Regions from separate parts of the Leuconostoc falkenbergense genome, predicted to be linked through region 3. Evidence: predicted binding sites of a transcription regulator. Region 3 holds the regulator's gene; each other region holds the start of a gene.
What was found. The regulator HrcA, encoded in region 3, represses chaperone genes, less so after heat shock. The targets are predictions, from matches to a motif close to TTAGCACTCNNNNNNNNNGAGTGCTAA.
Positions count from the first base shown of each region.

Region 1: groES (co-chaperone GroES) is a predicted target of HrcA. The motif match lies at 2,452-2,478, and genes of this name have one in related genera.
Region 2: ACI3ES_RS03020 (ATP-dependent Clp protease ATP-binding subunit) is a predicted target of HrcA. The motif match lies at 2,948-2,974, and genes of this name have one in related genera.

Region 1 covers NZ_CP174386.1:366,480-373,426, reverse strand. Annotated here, with positions in the region: gene ACI3ES_RS01925 (PadR family transcriptional regulator) at 1-369, opposite strand, end outside; gene groL (chaperonin GroEL) at 494-2,110, opposite strand; gene groES (co-chaperone GroES) at 2,139-2,423, opposite strand; gene ACI3ES_RS01910 (DMT family transporter) at 2,678-3,502, opposite strand; gene ACI3ES_RS01905 (GNAT family N-acetyltransferase) at 3,615-4,067, opposite strand; gene ACI3ES_RS01900 (YitT family protein) at 4,141-4,974, opposite strand; gene ACI3ES_RS01895 (DUF956 family protein) at 4,994-5,362, opposite strand; gene ACI3ES_RS01890 (PTS system mannose/fructose/sorbose family transporter subunit IID) at 5,434-6,348, opposite strand; gene ACI3ES_RS01885 (PTS mannose/fructose/sorbose transporter subunit IIC) at 6,363-6,947, opposite strand, start outside.
Region 2 covers NZ_CP174386.1:608,363-615,309, forward strand. Annotated here, with positions in the region: gene ACI3ES_RS03010 (CamS family sex pheromone protein) at 1-3, shown strand, start outside; gene ACI3ES_RS03015 (MucBP domain-containing protein) at 42-734, opposite strand; gene ACI3ES_RS03020 (ATP-dependent Clp protease ATP-binding subunit) at 802-2,847, opposite strand; gene ACI3ES_RS03025 (hypothetical protein) at 3,011-3,184, shown strand; gene ACI3ES_RS03030 (rod shape-determining protein) at 3,273-4,280, shown strand; gene mreC (rod shape-determining protein MreC) at 4,394-5,251, shown strand; gene mreD (rod shape-determining protein MreD) at 5,251-5,778, shown strand; T-box leader at 5,814-6,147, shown strand; gene ACI3ES_RS03045 (amino acid ABC transporter permease) at 6,232-6,873, shown strand; gene ACI3ES_RS03050 (amino acid ABC transporter ATP-binding protein) at 6,878-6,947, shown strand, end outside.
Region 3 covers NZ_CP174386.1:1,347,672-1,354,618, forward strand. Annotated here, with positions in the region: gene dnaK (molecular chaperone DnaK) at 1-1,433, opposite strand, end outside; gene grpE (nucleotide exchange factor GrpE) at 1,513-2,073, opposite strand; gene hrcA (heat-inducible transcriptional repressor HrcA) at 2,091-3,116, opposite strand; gene ribF (riboflavin biosynthesis protein RibF) at 3,238-4,185, opposite strand; gene truB (tRNA pseudouridine(55) synthase TruB) at 4,188-5,096, opposite strand; gene ACI3ES_RS06710 (PTS sugar transporter subunit IIA) at 5,074-5,613, opposite strand; gene ACI3ES_RS06715 (aminotransferase class I/II-fold pyridoxal phosphate-dependent enzyme) at 5,610-6,797, opposite strand; gene rbfA (30S ribosome-binding factor RbfA) at 6,891-6,947, opposite strand, start outside.

The DNA.
Region 1 (6,947 bases), 980 kb from region 3:
GTCACGTTGCGCTTGTTTTTCTGCACGAAAATCAGCTATTATTTGTTGTGCCAATTTGCTATCAACTAAGCACAAACTAGTGAGTTTAAATAAATAAACTTCGTCCATATGTGCATTATTTTTCACTGGTTCACGCATCAACTCAAAAAACCGATCACGTCCTACTGCTGTAACGTGTATTTTTTTCCTGCTATGTGGGTCTTCTATTATCATTAATTTGCCAGCGGTTTCCATTTTTTCTAATAATGGATATAGTACCCCAAAGCTAACTTTACGGTTTGCGCCTAAAATATTTTCAAGTATAAATCGTAATTTATATGCAGAATGATCAGCATACAATAATTGACCTAATATATATAATTCATACATAATGCCCTCCTTTATTATATCTTTTAGATACTTAAAACATAGTATATCTTTTAGATACTTTTGTCAATTATATTTGCATATAAAAAGAATCAACCTAAGTATAGGTTGATTCTTAATTAAATGCTTACATCATACCTGGCATACCACCTTGTGGCATTGCAGGTGCTTCTTCTTTAGGTTGTTCTGCAACAACTGCTTCAGTCGTTAGCAACAAGGCTGACACTGAGGCGGCATTTTGCAAAGCTGAACGCGTCACCTTGGTTGGATCAACGATACCAGCAGCAACCATGTCAACCCACTCGTCAGTAGCAGCATTGTAACCAAAGCCTTCTTTTTGATCTTTAAGCTTGTTGACGATCACTGAGCCTTCCAAACCTGCGTTTTCAGCAATTTGGCGAACTGGTGATTCAAGCGCCTTAATCACTGTGTTAATACCAGTTTGCACATCACCAGTTTCAGACAATGCCTCAACAGCTGAGATTGCGTTAACCAAAGCCGTACCACCACCAGCAACGAAACCTTCTTCAACGGCAGCACGTGTCGCATTCAAAGCATCTTCGATACGATACTTACGTTCTTTCAATTCAGTTTCTGTGGCTGCACCAACATTAATGACGGCAACACCACCAGCTAGCTTTGCCAAACGTTCTTGTAGCTTTTCACGGTCAAAGTCAGAAGTTGTTTCTGAAATTTGTTGTTTCAAAGTCGCTACACGTTCTGCTGTGGCTTGCTTATCGCCAGCACCTTCAACAATAGTTGTATTGTCCTTAGTAACATTAACCTTAGCAGCTGATCCAAGTTGTTCGATTGTAACATCTTTCAAGTTCAGGCCAAGATCATCAGTAATTACTGTACCACCAGTCAAAATGGCAATATCTTCAAGCTGTGCCTTACGACGGTCACCAAATCCAGGTGCTTTTACAGCTACAACGTTGAATGTACCACGCATCTTGTTCAAAACCAATGTTGGCAATGCTTCACCAGTAATATCATCAGCAATAATCAACAATGCACGACCTTGTTCCACAACGCTTTGTAGAACTGGTAAAATGTCTTGAATATTGCTAATCTTCTTGTCAGTAATCAAGATATATGGATTGTCCAAGTTAGCTTCCATCTTATCATTATCAGTGACCATATATTGTGACATGTAGCCACGGTCAAATTGCATACCTTCAACAACATCCAATGTTGTTTCAATACCCTTTGATTCTTCAATCGTAATGACACCGTCGTTACCAACTTTGTCCATCGCTTCAGCAATCAAATGACCGACTTCTTCATTAGCAGCTGAAATCGACGCAATTTGAGCAATTTCATCTTTTGTATTGACAGTATGTGACATTTCGTGCAACTTAGCAACTGCTGCTGCCGTTGCTTTTTCAATACCAGTACGAATACCAACAGGATTAGCACCTGCTGTCACGTTTTTTAGGCCTTCGCCAACAATAGCTTGCGTCAAAACTGTGGCTGTTGTTGTACCATCACCAGCGATGTCGTTAGTTTTTGAAGCAACTTCAGCAACTAACTTAGCACCCATATTTTCAAAGTGATCTTCTAATTCAATTGCCTTGGCGATTGTCACACCATCGTTAGTAATGGTTGGTGCACCATAAGATTGCTCTAAGACCACATTGCGACCTTTAGGTCCAATTGTTGTTTTAACTGTATCAGCTAACTTATCAACGCCGGCCTTCATCTTAGAACGTGCGTCTTCTGAAAACTTTAATTCTTTAGCCATGATTTAACTATCTCCTTTGATTTGATTATTATTCAACGATTGCAACAATGTCTTTTTCATGGAGTGACAAATAATCTTGCCCTTCAAATGACACTTCTTGCCCAGCATACTTATCAAACAAGACTTCATCGCCTACTTTAACTGTCAAATCACGAATTGTGCCATCATTCAAGACATAACCCGTTCCCGCAGCTACAACTTTACCAGTAACAGGCTTGTCTTTGGCATTACTTGCCAACACAATCCCACCGACAGTTTGTTCTGCAGCTTCCGTTACTCCAATAATCACACGATCACCTAATGGCTTCAACATGGATTCATACCTCCGAGATTTTTTCATTTTAGCACTCTTTATATGTGAGTGCTAACTACAACTATAAGTATATCACGCTGGTCACAAATGTCAACATTTTTTGATTCAAAATATCAAAATTCAGCCTCTATTTTTAAATAAAAAACTCGTCGGTCATCACGTCACCCACGAGTCATTATTCTATTTGTAAAAATTTTTTTCAGCGGTAAACTAATCAACAAAATTGTTGACAAAATAAGTAAAATGCCAATTAGTTAAAACCCCCTCAAGCGCGTCCCTAGTAATGTCACCGATAAGGTCGTTGCTACCAAAGGTTCAATGGTACCTAGCAAACTAGCAGACGATGGCTTTAATCCAGCTAAACTCATGACATACAACGCATACGGTATCAACGTCCCAAATATGACAATTGCGATAACAATCCAGATATCTTGCAAGTTAACACCACTCGCAATACGCCACACTGGATGTATGAGATTAGCGACCAGTCCACCTATTAATAATCCCCAACCCACAATCACTAAAGGTGGCGTTTGATGTAACAGCGGTTTTGGGATCAAAGTATACCCCACCAAACCAAATGCTGAAATAACACCCCAATAAAGCGCTTTTGGATTAATTTTTAGATGAGTAATATCACCATTCGTCACCAATAAAAAGACACCCAATAATGCCAAAATAATCGCAACAAACTCAAGGCGTGATGGCCAACGTTTACTATATATACTCATCAACACAACAATAATTGCTGGTCCTAACGATTGCAAGACCGTTGCAGTGGCTGCATCCCCATAATAAACCGACAAAAAGAAACTTGATTGCGCCAGCAACACACCAAAAAGACCAAACAAAACGACCAAAAGTGCTGTATATGTATGTTGCCAAACCGAAAAAACAGCCTCTTTAGTAAATAAGGTCAGCATACAAAGCAAAACCGCCCCTGCACACAGCATTCTCACGCCTACCAGCCATTCTGGCGCCACGGCCGCTTGCCGAAATAAAATACTAGCCAATATGCCACTAATGCCAAACAAAGTTGCACTGATAATACCACAAATTATACTTTTAAAAGATGACATATAGTGACCTCAATCTCTAAATTAAAAAATTCACACGTGATTTTATATTATCACAATTTTTATTAAGATTACATCATCGAAGTCAAAAATTTGTATCTTGATTCAGTAGCTATTAAATTAATTGACAAATTAATGCCAATGAACGTTGCTGCGCTAGTCCCTCAAATCCATTACGCCTGTAAAATTTTTCAGCTGGCGTATGCATTTCTGTCTCTAAAATAATGGCAGGAATGTCATTTTGTATCAAATCATTTTTGATTGAAGCGAGTAATTCAGTTCCAACACCTTGTCCTTGATAGTTCGCATCAACAAAAAAATTATCCAACTGATATTCAACACCCAAATGCCAAGGTTTCACATATCCCAGTGCCAAAGCTATGATGTGGTCAGATTTTTTATAAACATAGCATCGATTGGTATTCATTTCTAAAAGGCGGGTGATGTAACGAAAAATATCATCATAGTCATTCTGCTCACACCAAGGCGCCTTCGAAAATACGTCAATATATAACGCTGTTGCTTGTGCAATGTCCTCATCAGTCAAAAATGTGATTTCGGATTTCATAATATTTTTCCTCATTAAACATCTTAGCATATTTATAAAAAACAAAAAAAGACATGAATTGCTAATCATGCCCTTACAGAAATGTGCCCCCATGCGCTTCACTAATATCATACGCAATTGTGAACGCCTCGGGATCAACCTCGTGAATGCCTCGTAGAAAATGATTGTATTCTTGATTGTCCAAGACAACCATTAGCATTTCTCGACCGTCACCCATGTAACCGCCTCTGACATCCATAATCGTAAAACCTTTGTCACCGTCTAATAAATACTGTTTTAATTCGTCAATTCGCTCATTAGTCGTAATATAAACCATTTTGCGTCGGTCTAAACCTGTCTCAATATAATTCATCACAAACGCCGTGATTACCAAAGAAAACAATGCTAAAATAAGCGCTTCAAGCCCCTGTGTCACTAAATTGCCCAATGACACTACCGTGTCAATTGCTAGTAGAGATAAGGCTGGTTTAATACGAAAATATTTTTTTAGAATCATCGGCGGAACCGCTGTACCGCCACTCGAAGCATCAATACGATACAAAAGCGCGACCCCAACAGCGAAAATACTGCCACCAACCAAAACAGCTAAGGTACGATCTGTTAAAATTTGAAAACTAGGTGTAATTTTCAGTAAAACAGGCAATAAAAAACTACCTAGCGTAATACGAGCCGTGGTACCACGATCCAAAAAAATTGCTGCCAAAACAATCATGATGATATTAACTACTAATACCGTAATGGCGCGATCGACGCCGGTTAATTCATTGACCAAAATGGCAAATCCTGTGGCGCCACCGGCAGCAACCTTTGCAGGTGCATAGAAAAAGTTAATGCTAACAGCCACAATTTCTAAGGCCAGAATAATCGTAAAATATCGTATAATTTTACTTTTTTGTAATTGCTTCATTTAGTGTCCTACTGACGTCTCAAACGTCCTTCCGTTTCTTAAAGCGTGCTAACACACTACGCCATAGCGTCGGTTGACGCAACACTTTTTCATCTCCGAGATGTTCTCTCATAACTTTGAGCACCTTACCAGATTCCTTTGCCGAAAAATCAAAATTACCACTGTCGGTGGTTACCCTAAAGCGACGCCCAATATGATTCTTGCTGACTTGTGCATAAACAGCTTTAACATTAGTCCACGGAATTTGGATGTAATCAGCGACATTATTTTCATTAAAAAATTCGAAAGCTTGATCGCCAATTAAAAAGTGTCCGTACTTTGCACCCATACCTAGATAAGAAACACCCTGAGTTGTTAATTCTGCTGTCTTGTTTAAAGATTGTACCATAATCTACTCCATTAAACGTATGTACTGACAAAAGTGCTCATCAATAAGGCGAGCACTTTTTGTCAAAATTTTTACATGATGTGGAAGGCATGCATTGCGATACCAAAGATAAAGATACCAATGATCATCACGATTGGTGATACCTTTTTCTTCAACAACCACATTGCTAAGAAAGTCAATAGCAATCCCATCAATCCAGGAATCAAACTATCTAAATTAGCTTGCAAAGTGTTAGGGACAACTTTTGTCAATGACAAACCTGATGCTTGTTCACCTAAAATCTTTTGCAACTGCTCACCAGAAACTGGTCCGTTAGGGAAGTTGATATAAGCACCCTTTGCTAACTTTTTAGCAGGCAATTCTAGGACAAACTTAATTGATACCCAACGCTCAACCAGCACAGCCAAGATGAACATACCAAGAATTGAAGCACCCTTAGTAATGTCTTTCAACAAACCACCAGACAAATCTTGTGTAATAGCACTTCCAGCTTTGTAACCGAATTCTTGCGTATACCACAAGAATGCCATACGAATAACGTTCCACAAAACGAAGAACAAGATAGGACCAAGAATATTACCACTCATGGCAAGTGAAGCGCCTAAGGCACCGAGAATTGGTCGTACAGTAAACCAGAAGACTGGATCACCTATTCCGGCCAAAGGTCCCATCATACCAACCTTAACACCTTGAATCGCAGTATCATCAATTGGTGCACCATTGGCACGTTCTTCTTCCAATGCCAACGTAACACCAATAATTGGTGAGGCAACATAGGGATGTGTGTTAAAGAATTCCAAGTGTCGCTTCAATGCGCTGGCACGGTCTTCTTTTGACTTATATAATTTTTTAATCGCTGGAATCATGGCGTAAGCCCAACCAACGTTTTGCATACGTTCATAGTTCCATGAACCTTGCAAGAACTGTGAGCGCCAAGCAACTGACAAACGATCTTTTTGCGTTAATTCGATTTTTTCTGCAGCCATCATGTTGCTCCTTTCTAATACTCGTTCAAGATGTCGCCGACTGGGTCGTTGCCACCGTTTGAACCGCCGCCGTTTGAACCGCCACCATTACCGCCCATCTTTGATAGGTTGATGTAAATCAAGGCAATCGCAACACCAATGGCACCAAGAGCAATTAGAGTTAATTGGCTAACAGCGGCCAATGCGAAACCAATGGCGAAGAATGGCCAAACTTCACGCGTAGCCATCATGTTAATTACCAAAGCATAACCAACGGCAACAACCATACCACCACCAATGGCCATACCACCAGTTAACCACTCAGGCATTGAAGTCAAAGCACTCTTAACAGCTGCAGCAGGTACAGCAATCAAAATTGCGGCTGGAATAGCAATACGCAATCCTTGTAGTAGCAAGCCAAACAAGTGAAGCGTTTCAATCGTGCGGAACTTACCTTCTTTGGCAGCCGCATCGGCACCGTGAGTTAAACCAACGGCAATGGTACGAACGACCATTGTTAGGAACAAACCAGCAACAGCCAACGGAATAGCCGTTGCAACGGCAACTGATATCCCTGTTCCAGAGAAGTCGCCACCTTTGACCATAATAATTGAAGATGC
Region 2 (6,947 bases), 740 kb from region 3:
TGATTATAAAAAGAAGCAAAGGACATTCACTTTGCTTCTTTTTATAATCGATCAATATACACACCGTTTATCCAGCCTTTAGTAGCTAATTTTAACCAAACGACACCGTTGGCATCGTGCAACTCATCTGAGATAGCCACAAAGTCACCATCTAGAACACTGCCAACAGGCAATCCATATGGTGATTCGAAAACTTCCGTTGATTGCCCTGGTAAAAAGTTAACAATGGCGTTAGGTTGATCACTCTCAACTTTTTCAGGATTATTGAAATAGTTGACGTTTGCTTGATCTGGCGCGTTATCTGAAAGAGCCATTTGACTTGAATCGTATCTGAGCCAATGATGATCACCAATTTGATACCAGAATTGACCATTACTGGTAATGACACGAAGATGAGTATTCCAAAATTCTTTGGGTGAAATTGTGGTGATAATTGGACTAAGATCACTAGGGGTTGGATAAACAGGCAGTTTGGTTAACGTTTCTACAAACATATCAATACGATGTACAGCTCGCCAGTCATTAGGACGATAATATAAGACTGATGTTTGTGGTAAATTACCAAAAACGCCCGTTAATTGACCAGAGTTATCAACATATTCATATTGTTTAATCGCAGCCGGTGAAACATGGTAATCAGTACCAGATTCCCCGTCTAATCGACGCGGTTCCTGTAACAGTTCGCCCGTTGCAATATCTTTATCGTAAACCCATACGGGTGCAGTATTTGCCATAGAAGAATCCCCTTTGAATATGTCACCATTATATCACAAACAAAAAAAGACCCGCAGGTCTTCATTATTACTTTTCAACTTGAGCTGGTTCGTTTTGAACTTCACTAATGATAAAGGATCCATCTTGCCAGTCAGCAAATAACTGATGGACAGTTGGATGAGCCAAATAATAGTCAGCAATACCATCGGCAATTTTGTCTTGTAACACTCGACGCAACGGACGAGCACCCATTGAAGGATCGTAGCCCAAAGATACCAATTGCTTTTTCGCAGACTCACTGACTTCGATGTGGAGACCGTTTTCTGATAAATTATCATTCATATTGTCCAACAATAAATCAACGATTTTTAGCAAATGTGCCTGGGATAGTGGTTGGAATTCAACGATATCATCAAAACGGTTCAAAAATTCCGGCCTAAAATAATTTTCTAGTCGCTGCATTAGTCGATTCTGATTATCCACTTGTGCAAATCCGACTGGTGAGTTACCTGTATCTGTTGAACCGGCATTGGATGTCATAATAACAATTGTATCTTTAAAGCTAACAACATGGCCTTGAGCGTCCGTCAAACGACCATCATCCAGAATTTGCAGGAACATATTCATAATATCGGGATGGGCTTTCTCAACTTCGTCAAACAGCACTAGTGAATAAGGGTGACGACGGACCTGCTCAGTGAGCTGCCCAGCTTCCTCATAACCAACATACCCTGCGGGAGCGCCAATCATTTTAGATGCAGTGTGTTTTTCCATGTATTCTGACATATCAAAACGAATCATTGCATCTTCACTACCAAACATTTCTTTGGCAAGTTGTTTAGCAGTTTCAGTTTTACCCACGCCAGTTGGACCAACAAATAAAAATGATCCAATTGGGCGACCAGATTTTGTCAAACCAATTCTGTTTCGACGCACTGCTTTAGCAACAGTTTCAACAGCATTTTCTTGACCAACCACATGCTCGGACAAATTTTTGTCCAAGTCTTGTAATTGATTAGCTTCATTTTCTTTCAATTCACCAACGGGGATATCTGTTTTTTCCTCGATGATGTCTAAAATATCTTTCTCGTCAATGTTTTGTGGTTTTGACATTTCTGGATGCGCTTCAACTTGGGCTTTTTGAGACTCGAGTTGATTAACTTGGTCTCGCCAATAACTAGCTTTTTCAAAGTCTTCCTTGTCAATTGCTTCTTGCTTGAAACGATCAGCAGCGTCAATTTTACCTTGAATCGTTTGTGGATCGGCAACATTCATAGTTAAGTTTTTGCGTGAACCAGCTTCATCAATCAAGTCAATGGCCTTGTCCGGCAAAAATCGTTCAGGAATGTAACGATCTGATAAATCAACAGCCGCTTTCAAAGCGTCATCTGTATAAATGACGTGGTGATAATCTTGGTATCGTTGGCGAATTCCTTGCAAAATTGTGAGTGTTTCTTCCTTAGTTGGTTCTTCAACTTGAACAGGTTGAAAACGACGGGCGATTGCGCCATCCTTTTCAATTTTACGGTATTCGTTTAAAGTTGTGGCGCCAATCAATTGAAACTCGCCACGAGCAAGAGCTGGCTTTAGAATATTACCAGCATCCATTCCGCCCTCCGCATTACCAGCGCCCATAATTTCGTGAATTTCATCAATGAATAGAATGACATCATCATTGTCTGTCACTTCTTTCATCAATTGACGCATTCTTGCTTCAAATTGACCACGCATGCTCGTGCCTTGAACTAAAGCTGACATATCGAGACGGATAACTTCTTTTTGTTGGAGCTTATCGGGAACTTTACCAGCGACAATAGCTAATGCTAAACCTTCTACAACTGCGGTTTTACCAACGCCGGGTTCACCAATAAGAACTGGATTATTTTTTGTACGTCGGTTTAAAATTTCAATTGTGCGTGACACTTCATTGCCACGTCCGATAACAGGATCGAGCTTGCCATCACGAGCTTGTTGTGTCAAGTTAATGCCATATTCATCAAGTAATTGACGTTTGCTATTTTTATTTTTTTTCGATTGTGTATTTTGTTGACCTTGAACCTGAGCCATTTGTTCGTTCATAGCCCGGAACATGTCGTCTAAGTTATTAAAACCAAAGGGATCTTGTTGTGCCATATTTACTATGCGTATGGCTCGTGTGTGATTCAAAGCCATACTCTCCTTTCATAGGTTATAAGATTATTATATCATAAAGAAAACAAAAAGGTTCAACTAATTAGCACTCAATACGAATGAGTGCTAAAAATAAATCGTGTTACAATTATAATTGAGGTGAAACATGGATTACACAATAGCATTGAATGATTTGCGTGATGGCAAAATAAATGAAATTAAAATTAACCCAGAAAACTTTCCGGCGTTTCAAAAGGCATGGGCCTCATTTGCGTATCAAAACGCGATTCGAGGTATTGCACATGCTCATGGCCAGGTGACATATGTCCGTGCAAATTAGTATACGAAAAGCAAGTTTTTTATGCTACAATATTATAAGTTAAGTAAAAAATAATATTATTTTAAATGGCAATTAAAGGGGCAGTAACGTGGCATTTTCATTTGGACAACGCAATGTCGGTATTGATTTAGGTACCGCAAACACATATGTATATATTGAAGGTCGTGGCATCGTTTTGCGTGAGCCTTCAGTTGTCGCGCGTAACACTCAAACAAACGAAGTAGTTGCAGTTGGTTCAGAGGCAAAAGACATGTTAGGTCGTACGCCAGCTAGTATTGCAGCGATTCGTCCGATGCGTGATGGTGTTATTGCTGACTATGACACCACAGTTGCTATGATTCGTTATTATTTGCAAAAAGCCCTTGGCGGTCGTATTGGTAAGCCATACGTCACTATTGGTGTACCTTCGGGTGTGACAGCTGTTGAACGACGCGCCGTGATTGATGCAGCACGTGTTGCTGGTGCCCGTGATGCCTACGTCATTGAAGAACCCTTTGCAGCAGCAGTTGGTGCTGGATTGCCCGTCATGGATCCAACTGGTTCCATGGTTGTTGACATGGGTGGCGGTACAACAGATGTGGCTACAATTTCTCTTGGTGGCATTGTATCAAGCCGTTCAATTCGTATTGCTGGCGACAAGTTAGATGAAGCTATCGCCAATTTTGTCCGCAATAAATATAATGTCACCATTGGTGAACCAACTGCCGAGCGTTTAAAAATTGAAATTGGTGCTGCTTCGCTGGATTTGGCGAGAACTTTACCAAATGCAACGGTACGCGGTCGTGATTTATTGACAGGACTGCCAAAAACGATTGATGTAACGGCGGAAGATGTTGCTGCCGCTATTCAAGAGCCAGTACAAGAAATCGTTGCAGCTATTCGTGAAACATTAGAATCAACACAACCTGAACTTGCAGCTGATGTTATTGATCACGGTATGGTTTTGACTGGCGGTGGGGCTTTATTGCGTGACATGGATAAAATTATTCAGGAAGCGACCAAAGTACCTGTTTTAATTGCCAACGAGCCATTAGATGCCGTGGCTATTGGCACTGGAGAGGCATTAAAGTCAATTGATGTCATGCGACAAAGTTAATTTTAATTTTGTATTCTAGAGCGTGGCGCTTGCGCTACGCTTTTATATTTTCAGAAATAGACGTTATTTGCGATTAGTGGCATATACTGCTACTTCACGTTTTGGGGAAAAACATGAAAAAAATATTTTCATCACGTACAGTTGTCACATTAATTGTTGGCATTATTGTGATTGTTAGCTTAATAGCAGGATCTAACTGGTGGGCTAAGCGCACAAACACGCCCCCTTTTTTGCAACGGTTTGGGAATGATTTAGCTGGGGGTGTCAGTCGTGTTATCGCTGTTCCTACTACTGCAATTGGGCGGACAGCTAATAGTATCGGTAACTTGCTTGATACTTTTGAAGAAAATAAAGCTTTAAAAGCAAAAATAGACGCTTTTGCACAAGATAAAGTTAGACTTCAAACTGTGCAAGAAGAAAATAAATCTCTTAAAGAGCAGTTAAAGTTAAAAGCAACATTAACAGATTATAAAACAATATCTGCTGTGACAATCAGCCGTTCTCCAACTACTTGGCAGTCACAGCTTGTCATTAATCAAGGCTCAAACGCTGGCCTAAAAAAAGGTATGCCGGTTCTTGCGGGTGCTGGTATTATTGGCCGTATTAGTGAAGTTAATACGACTAATTCGAAAGTAGCCTTAATTTCTGATACGAGTTCTGATGCCAATCGGTTTGCTATCACAATTAAAGGTGACAATGGTGATGTTAACGGGATTGTGACAAGCTTTAATCGCGAAAAAAATCAACTGATCATGGGGCAGGTAACATCTGATAATAAAATTAAAAAAGGTGACTTAGTTGAGACATCTGGATTGGGTGGTGTTATCCCCGCTGGTTTGTACGTGGGGAAGGTTGCTAAAGTCAGTACTGATGATTATGGTTTGTCAAAGAAAATTTATATTGAACCGGCAGCTGACTTAGGTAACGTCACAACGGTGATGGTTGCAATTTCTCAGATTGGAGCAAATTAATGGCTTTTTGGCAGCTAACAAGATTACGTGTCATTTATCCTGTGTTGTTTGTACTTACCTTATTTATTGATGGCACTTTAATGTCAGGACTAGGTGGCATATTGACGCATTTTCCTTGGCATGTTTTACCGACCTTGACACTCGGATGGGCGTTTCTTGGTGTGCAATTTGATGTTGATAATGAATTGCCATTATGGTTTTACGTCACGCTCGTTGGTATTTTATTTGATATGTATTATACTGGTATTTTTGGTACTTATACATGTGCTTTCTTGGTGGCAGTTGCAGTTATGAAACAACTTCATCGTGTTTTAGACGAAAGGTTGCTCAGTGGCCTATTTCTCTATTTGGCTGGTTTAGTGGTGTATCTTTTTATTAGTTACTTGGCCGGTTTTATCATTGGGTTAGCTAATATTAGCTTGTTGACGTTCTTGATGTATGAAGTGTTGCCAACAGTATTCTTGAATGTGGGACTAGCAGCAGTAGTTTATTATCCGATTTGGTCTTTTTTTCAATTCTTACGTTGACAAATTAGAAAATCCTAGTATACTTAGAAACATATAATAAAACGTTGAGCGAAAGAGTAATTTTTCATAGTATGAAGAGAGTTTGCGGTTGGTGTGAGCAAGTAACTATGATTGATGAACCACATTCGCGAGTGAGTGATTGAATTGAGTAGGTCATGCCGGTGATGCCCGTTATTGCATACAGTCTTTGACTGATTGAGATGTTGACAGCGATGGTAACATGACCAAGAGGTGGTACCGCGATAAACGCCCTCTGAATACTAATTGTATTTGGAGGGTGTTTTTGTTTAGTGGTAGATTGACTGATTGAGAAGTTTTGTGTGAACAAAACTTAAATTTGGGGTGGCACCACGCATTAGCGTCCTCTTACAATGATGAAATCGTTGTAAGGGGGCGCTTTTCGTTTTATGATATATCAAAATTATAATTAATTTTTCAAAAGGAGTACAGGGCATGAGTTATTTAGCAACAATATTACCGAGTTTGTTATCAGGTTTGAAAATGACATTGGGGATTTTCTTTTTCACTATTATTGGATCAGTACCGCTGGGAATCATTGTATCTTTGGGATTGAAGTCACCATATTTCACTATTAGATGGTTGATTAATGGTTATATTTGGATTATGCGTGGGACACCATTATTGCTTCAGTTGATTTTTATCTACTATGGGCTAGGCATGATTGGTGTGACATTTCCTCGCTTTGAGGCAGCTATAATTGCTTTCATTATTAATTATGCAGCGTACTTGGCTGAAATATTCCGTGGCGGGTTACAGGCGATACCCGTTGGACAATATGATGCTGCTAAAGTGTTAGGATTTAACAAATTTCAGACATTTTTCAAAATCATTTTGCCACAAGTAATCAAAATTGTAGTACCGTCATTTGGTAATGAAGTGATTAATTTAGTTAAAGATACGTCACTTGTTTATGTTATTGGTCTAGGTGATATGCTTCGGGCCGGAAATATTGCTGCAAGTCGTGATGTGACATTAATGCCATACCTGTTAGTTGGTTTGATTTATTTATTAATGACTGCAATCGTGACGTTGCTATTACGTCGTAGTGAAAAAGTACTCAATACTTGGAGGTAACCCAATGTTAACCATTAAAAATTTGACCAAAATGTATGACCAAAATGTCATTTTCAAAAACCTAAATCTGACAG
Region 3 (6,947 bases):
AAACCACCAGCGGCTTGGATAGTAATCTTTTGCTCTTTTTGAGTGCCCAAATCCTTAGCAGAGACATTTACAATACCATTACGGTCAATATCAAATGTCACTTCGATTTGTGGTACACCACGCTTTGCAGCTGGAATATCTGATAATTGGAAGCGTCCTAACGTTTTGTTATCAGCAGCCATTGAACGCTCACCTTGCAAAACATGAATATCAACTGCAGGTTGATTATCAGCCGCAGTTGAGAAGACCTGAGACTTTGATGTTGGAATAGTAGTGTTGCGATCAATCAACTTTGTGAAGACACCACCCATAGTCTCAATACCTAATGATAGAGGTGTCACGTCAAGCAAAACAACATCTTTAACATCACCCGTAATCACACCACCTTGAACAGCAGCGCCTAAGGCAACAGCTTCATCAGGGTTAATTGAATGGTTTGGTTCTTTACCAGTCAACTTTTTAACTGATTCTTGAACAGCTGGAATACGTGTTGAACCACCATTCAAAATAACTTCATCAATATCTGAGAATGACAAGCCAGCATCCTTCAAAGCATTCAAAACTGGTTGCTCCGCTTTCTTAACCAAATCAGCTGTCAATTCATTAAACTTAGCACGTGTCAAAGATGTTTGCAAGTGCAATGGACCTTGATCACCTGAAGCAATAAATGGCAAATCAATTTGTGCTTCGTTAGCTGAAGACAACGTCTTCTTTGCTGATTCAGCGGCATCCTTCAAACGTTGCAAAGCCAACTTGTCATCTTTCAAATCAATGCCATTTTCAGCTTTAAATTGCGCTGCCAAGTAGTCAATGATTTTGTTATCAAAATCATCACCACCAAGGTGTGTATCACCGTTTGTTGACAAAACTTCAAAGACACCGTCACCTAATTCAAGGATAGAAACATCAAATGTACCACCACCCAAATCATAAACCAAAATCTTTTCATCTTTGTCTAATTTATCTAAGCCGTACGCCAAAGCAGCAGCAGTTGGTTCGTTAATGATACGTTCAACTTCCAAGCCAGCAATCTTACCAGCGTCTTTAGTTGCTTGACGTTGGGCATCGTTAAAGTAGGCAGGCACTGTAATCACTGCTTTGTCAACTTTTTCACCCAAGTAGTCTTCAGCATATCCTTTGATGTATTGCAAAACCATTGCTGAAATTTCTTGTGGTGTATAGTCTTTACCATTGGCTTTAACCTTGTAACCAGCTTCACCCATGTGTGACTTAATTGAAATGATTGTGTCTGGGTTTGTAATAGCTTGACGCTTAGCCACGTCACCAACTTGGCTTTCACCATTTTTAAATGACACAACTGAAGGTGTGGTGCGACCACCATCTGGGTTTGTAATAATCTTTGGTTCGCCACCTTCAAGGACGGCAACAGCTGAGTTTGTAGTTCCTAAATCAATACCAATAATCTTTGACATGAATATATTCTTCCTTTACTTTTTAATTAATTAGTTAGTCTTTTTAAGGTGTGGTGCCAGCGCTGAATCACCATAATAATTATTTCGCAACAGCAACCATTGCTGGCCGCAATACTCGATCTTGTAACATATAACCTTTTTGCAAAACCTGTGCAATTTGATCTGATTCAACATCATCACTGTCAACTGATTGAATTGCTTGATGTTTAGTGGGATCAAATGTCTCGCCAACTTCACCTGTTGCAATAATACCATTGTCCGTTAACGCCTGAGTTAAAGTTTTAAGTGTCATATCAACACCAGTTTTAATTTGTTTTGCAACTGCGTCATCTGCTTCGACTGCTAGAGCACGTTCTAAGTTGTCAACTGCTGGTAAAACTGATGTCGCCAAACGTTGTCCGTCATATTTGCGAATGCCTTGTATTTCTCGTGCATTACGTTGCTGAATATTTTGAATTTCTGCTTGAGATCGAAGTAATTTATCTTCTAATTCTGTTACCTTTGCGGTTAATTCGTTAATTTCTACCTGTTTGGGATCAACATCAGTATCCAAATCATCAACATCAGCTTCAACTTCTTGTGTTGTCGTTTCGTCGTCAACAACTTGTTCTTCAACCACTTCTTCGTTTTTATCTGTCACAGGTGTGACCTCCTAAATTATGTATATTCAATCATCTTTTGACTTAGTGCTTCACCGAAAGCGTCCATTAGTAACGCATTTTTACTATACGCCATCGGTATTGGACCAAGTAAGGCAATAACACCATTACCTTGATTAGGCACCACGAACTCTCGCGTGATTAAGCTAAAATTGGAAAGCAATTTTTCGCCAATTTCTCGACCAATTTTAATTTGTACTTGTGCCGAGGGTGCCACAATTTGTCTAACTGCTCTCGCATTAGTGAGGAACTCCAGTAATTGCTTAATATTGTTAACACCAGTTTCACCACTGAAATCAAGGACGTTGAGTCTGCCACCAATGTGAACATTATCACCGACCGAGCGGGCTAATACATCACCAAACAATTGTAAAAATGCAGCCGGTGTTTTAATCATACGACTCATTTGAGTCGGTAACTCATCAGATTGCATCATTTTTAGAACATCATTAACTGGTCTACCAACCATCTGCTCGTTAATATATTTAACCATGCCCTCCAATGATTCAATCGCCATTTCGTTTGGCAGTTTGAAAGTTTGGCTGGTCACCTTACCATCATTAGTAACAAGAACCGCAATCAGTTGATGTCCCTCTAATGGTACGAGACGGAACCCAGAAACTTTAATGTCCGAACGTTTAGGCTTAAGAATCAAAGCCGTATAGCCAGTTAGTGCAGAAAGTGTTCTCGCTGTTTCATCCAACAAATCATCAATTTCATGAAAATTACCTCGGAACGATTGAATAACAGCACGAACATCTTGTGAGGATGCATTACGAGTAACCATCAAATGATCAAGATAATAACGATATCCCTCGTAAGATGGTACTCGACCTGCAGAAGTGTGTAATTTTTTGATAAAAGCATCAGCTTCTAGTGTTGCCATCTCATTACGAATAGTAGCAGAACTTACTTTAATATTAAGTTGCTCTTGCAGGCTTTTTGAACCAACCGCATGAGCAGTCTGAGTATATTCATAAATGATAGCACTCAAAATTAACTTTTGTCTGTCGGTCAGTGCCATCTCATCACTCCTTTTAGCACTCTTTTTTTTAACTGCTAACATCTATTATGATACACTAATTTTTCAAAAAAGCAACCCTTTTTGGCACTCTTTTTATTAGAGTGCCAAAAAAGACACTTGACTATTTTTCAAGTGTCTCAAAATATTGTTGCGTCGCCGTTTGATCTTTAACAAGTTGCTCAATTAGTTCCTCAGCATTATTGAATTTAATCTCACCGCGCAAACGATGATACCAAGCAACCTTAACTGCCTCACCATAGACCTCATTATGAAAATTCAAAATATTAATTTCCACAGTCACTGGTCTATTTTCGCCAAAAGTGACATTTCTACCAATACTTGCCATGCCAATATACCACTGACCAGCAATTTTAATTTTGACAGCATAAATGCCGATTCCTGGTAACCATTCTTGTTCTGGTGTTTGAATATTAGCCGTTGGAAAACCTAGTTCTCGCCCTCTCGCCTCGCCATGAACAATCATCCCCGTTGTCGTGTGGATCCGGGCCAATTGTCTCGCTGCCTCATCAACATCACCGTCGTCGAGTGATTTCCTGATTCGTGAAGAACCAATTTTTTGATCGTCTAAGCTGAATTTTGGCACAGTAATTGCTTCAAATCGTTTGCCAGCATAACCTTGTAAATGCGTCATGTCACTATTGGTATGTGCCGGACCATACAAGTGATCAAATCCGGCAACAACTGCCACTGGATTTAAATGCATTAACACCTCATCCACAAATTGTTGTGCTGTTAAATGCGCAAGAACAGATGTAAAACGCATGACGTACACACGATCAACACCCAAATCTGACATCAATTCAATTTTTTGATCCAATGGCGTAAGATATCGCAAGGGCTGTGTTAACATTTTGAAAGCGACAATCGGATGAGGGTCGTACGTTAATACAGCGAGTGACACGTGCCGCTTTTCAGCCTCAAGTTTAGCACGTCTAATCACTGATTGATGCCCTTGATGAACACCATCAAAAAAGCCCATCGCAACAACTTGTTGCGTTGGCTCGACATCATTTTGAATTGGATAGTGAAGTTTAATTATATCTGTCATATTTATTGATTATCAAATACATAACGCGAACGCCAAACCTGTTCACTGTTATCATACTGATAGACCGCTTTTAATTTATCGTTATAATAAAGTTGTTTAAAATTTGTACTTGGTTCCCAGTGGGCAATTTTTTGACCATTTTTAACGGCAAACCATTCATCATCTGAGAGAATGTGAGTCGGCCAAGTCAAAATGTCTTTGATTGGAACAATAATTTGAAGCAAATCATCTGGTGCAAGCTTTTCAACCTCTGTTAGATCATGAGCTTGGATCAATGTGAAGCCACTGCCCATCGTCCGTGTTAGACTCGTCATAGTTGCTGGTATATCAAGTGCTTTGCCAGTATCTGAAGCTAACGTCCTGATATAGGTTCCTTTAGATACAGTTGCCTCAAAATTAAATTTTTGGACATTATTTTCAAAATTAACATCTGACGTTCGATGAAAATCATAAATCATTGCATCGCGTTCTGGGCGCATCACTATCTCACCTGCTCTGGCATAGTCATAGAGACGACGACCGTTCACTTTCACAGCTGAATACATCGGTGGAATCTGTTTAATTGCGCCATTTAAAACTTTTATTGCAGCATCAATTGTTGTCGTTGCAATTGGTGTATCAATGGTTTTTCTGGCAATAACAGCACCATCCAAATCCTCTGTTTCCGTAGCAAAGCCAAGCGTAATCTCACCAATATAGCGTTTTGGCCTAGTTTGGAGCTCATCAATTAATTTAGTCGCTTTGCCAAGCGCAACGACTAACACGCCTGCCACAGATGGGTCTAATGTACCAGCGTGCCCAACCTTTTTTTGCCCAAACAGCCGACGCACCTGCCGAACAACATCAAAAGAAGTAACACCCCTTGGTTTATCGACAACCAGAACGCCATCAATCATCTGCTTGTTTGTCATTAAAGTCGTCCTCGGATTGCCAAATGTTTTGCCCTGCATAAACTGAACCAAAACGAACTTTGGGTACTTGATGTTCTGACCAAACAACATATATGCGAACAGCTTCAGTATTTTGTGCTAGGATTTTTTGACTAGCTGTTCCCACAACATCACCAGCATGTAATTGTTGCCCAGCGCTATAACGCGCTAATCGAGCAGCTTCGCCTTGTCCAACTAAGCTCATTGTCACGCTTTGGTCAAGACCATCAGTAATCATTAACTTTTCCGTTGTCGATTCACTCACAATTCCAGATACGGGTAGCATTAAATTTCCGCCGTTTGGAATCAACATAATACCATTGGCCGCTTGATAGTGCTCATCATGACTTTCCTTAATAGGTCGTAATTGTCCAGTGGCTGGTGCCACCAAAACAAGCGTCCCCGTTTTCTTTGCCATTTTAATAGCATTGAGCCGCCCAGTCGCATTTACTTGTGTTTGTTTTTTCTTCAAGCGAAAAATTCGTTGCCAAAAATTCATTTTGAACTGCGTACCTTTTCAATATAGTTTGTTATACGTTTCATGCCTTCAGCTAAATCAGCATCAGACGCAGCGTACGAAATTCTAATATATGGGTTAGGTTCTTCACCGTGACTAAATGCTGATCCCGGAATCACAGCAACCTTGCCCTGTTGCGCCAATTCTAATGCAAAGCTATCCCCATCGTTACCTAAATCTGCAGGTAGTTTTGCAAATAGGTAGAAAGCACCCTCAGGTTCAACAACCTCAAATCCCAACTCTTGCAATTGTGCCAGCAAGTTGTCGCGACGGTTTTGATAAGTATCACGCATCAATACCGGTGCCTCTGTCACGTCACGTAAAGCAACTAACGCTGCATCTTGAACGAATGTTGGTAGCGCAAATACAAGCGCACCGTGCACTTTCTGCATTTCATCAATAATTTCTTTTTGCGCTAAAATAAAGCCAACACGATAACCAGTCATTGCATGTGATTTCGACAAACCGTTAATATAAATTGTTTGTTCAGGAATAATTTCAGCCAAAGACACATGCTCTTTGTTATAGGTCAAAACTGAATAAATTTCATCAGAAATCACCCAGAGATGATGCTTTTTAAAGGTTACTGCCAGCGCTTCTAATTCTTCACGTGAATATGTTACCCCAGTAGGATTGGTAGGATAATTCATCAGAATAGCTTTTACCGGTACTGTTGCTTCAGCAATTGCTTTGTCAACCATTTCCGGTGTCAATTTAAAGTGATTTGGTGTTGTATCAATACTAATTCTGGTCCCACGCGCCAAATCAAGTGAAGCAAAGTAAGGACCATAGGCTGGTTCCGGAATTATCAAACCATCATTAACATTTAATAGTGTTTGAAAAACGACGTTAACGGCTTCGCTCACACCTTGCGTCACAATAACATTATCTTCGTTTTTAAAATTCAAATGATATTTTTCATTGAAGTAGGTGACAACTTCCTGTCGCAAATTAGTTTCACCTTGACTCTCAGCATAATGCGATCGATTATGATTAATCGCATTAATTGTCGCTTGTTTAATTTTATCGTCAACATCGAAACCCGGTTCTCCAAAAGTAAGACGAAGAATGCCAGGGATATCGCGAATCATCAATTGAAAGTTCAGCAATTTATCTGCCGCCATCTCTGCAACAGCACTGTTGATTGGTTGTGTCAATTTAGTCATGTATTAGCTCATTTTCTTAAAATAATTTGATAATCCTATTTTAACACAAAAGACTCTTCCCCAAATGGGGGAGAGTCTTTTCTTCACAACTTATTAATTTTCTTTGTGTAACTGATGGATTAAGTCCTCAATATGATTACCATATTGAAC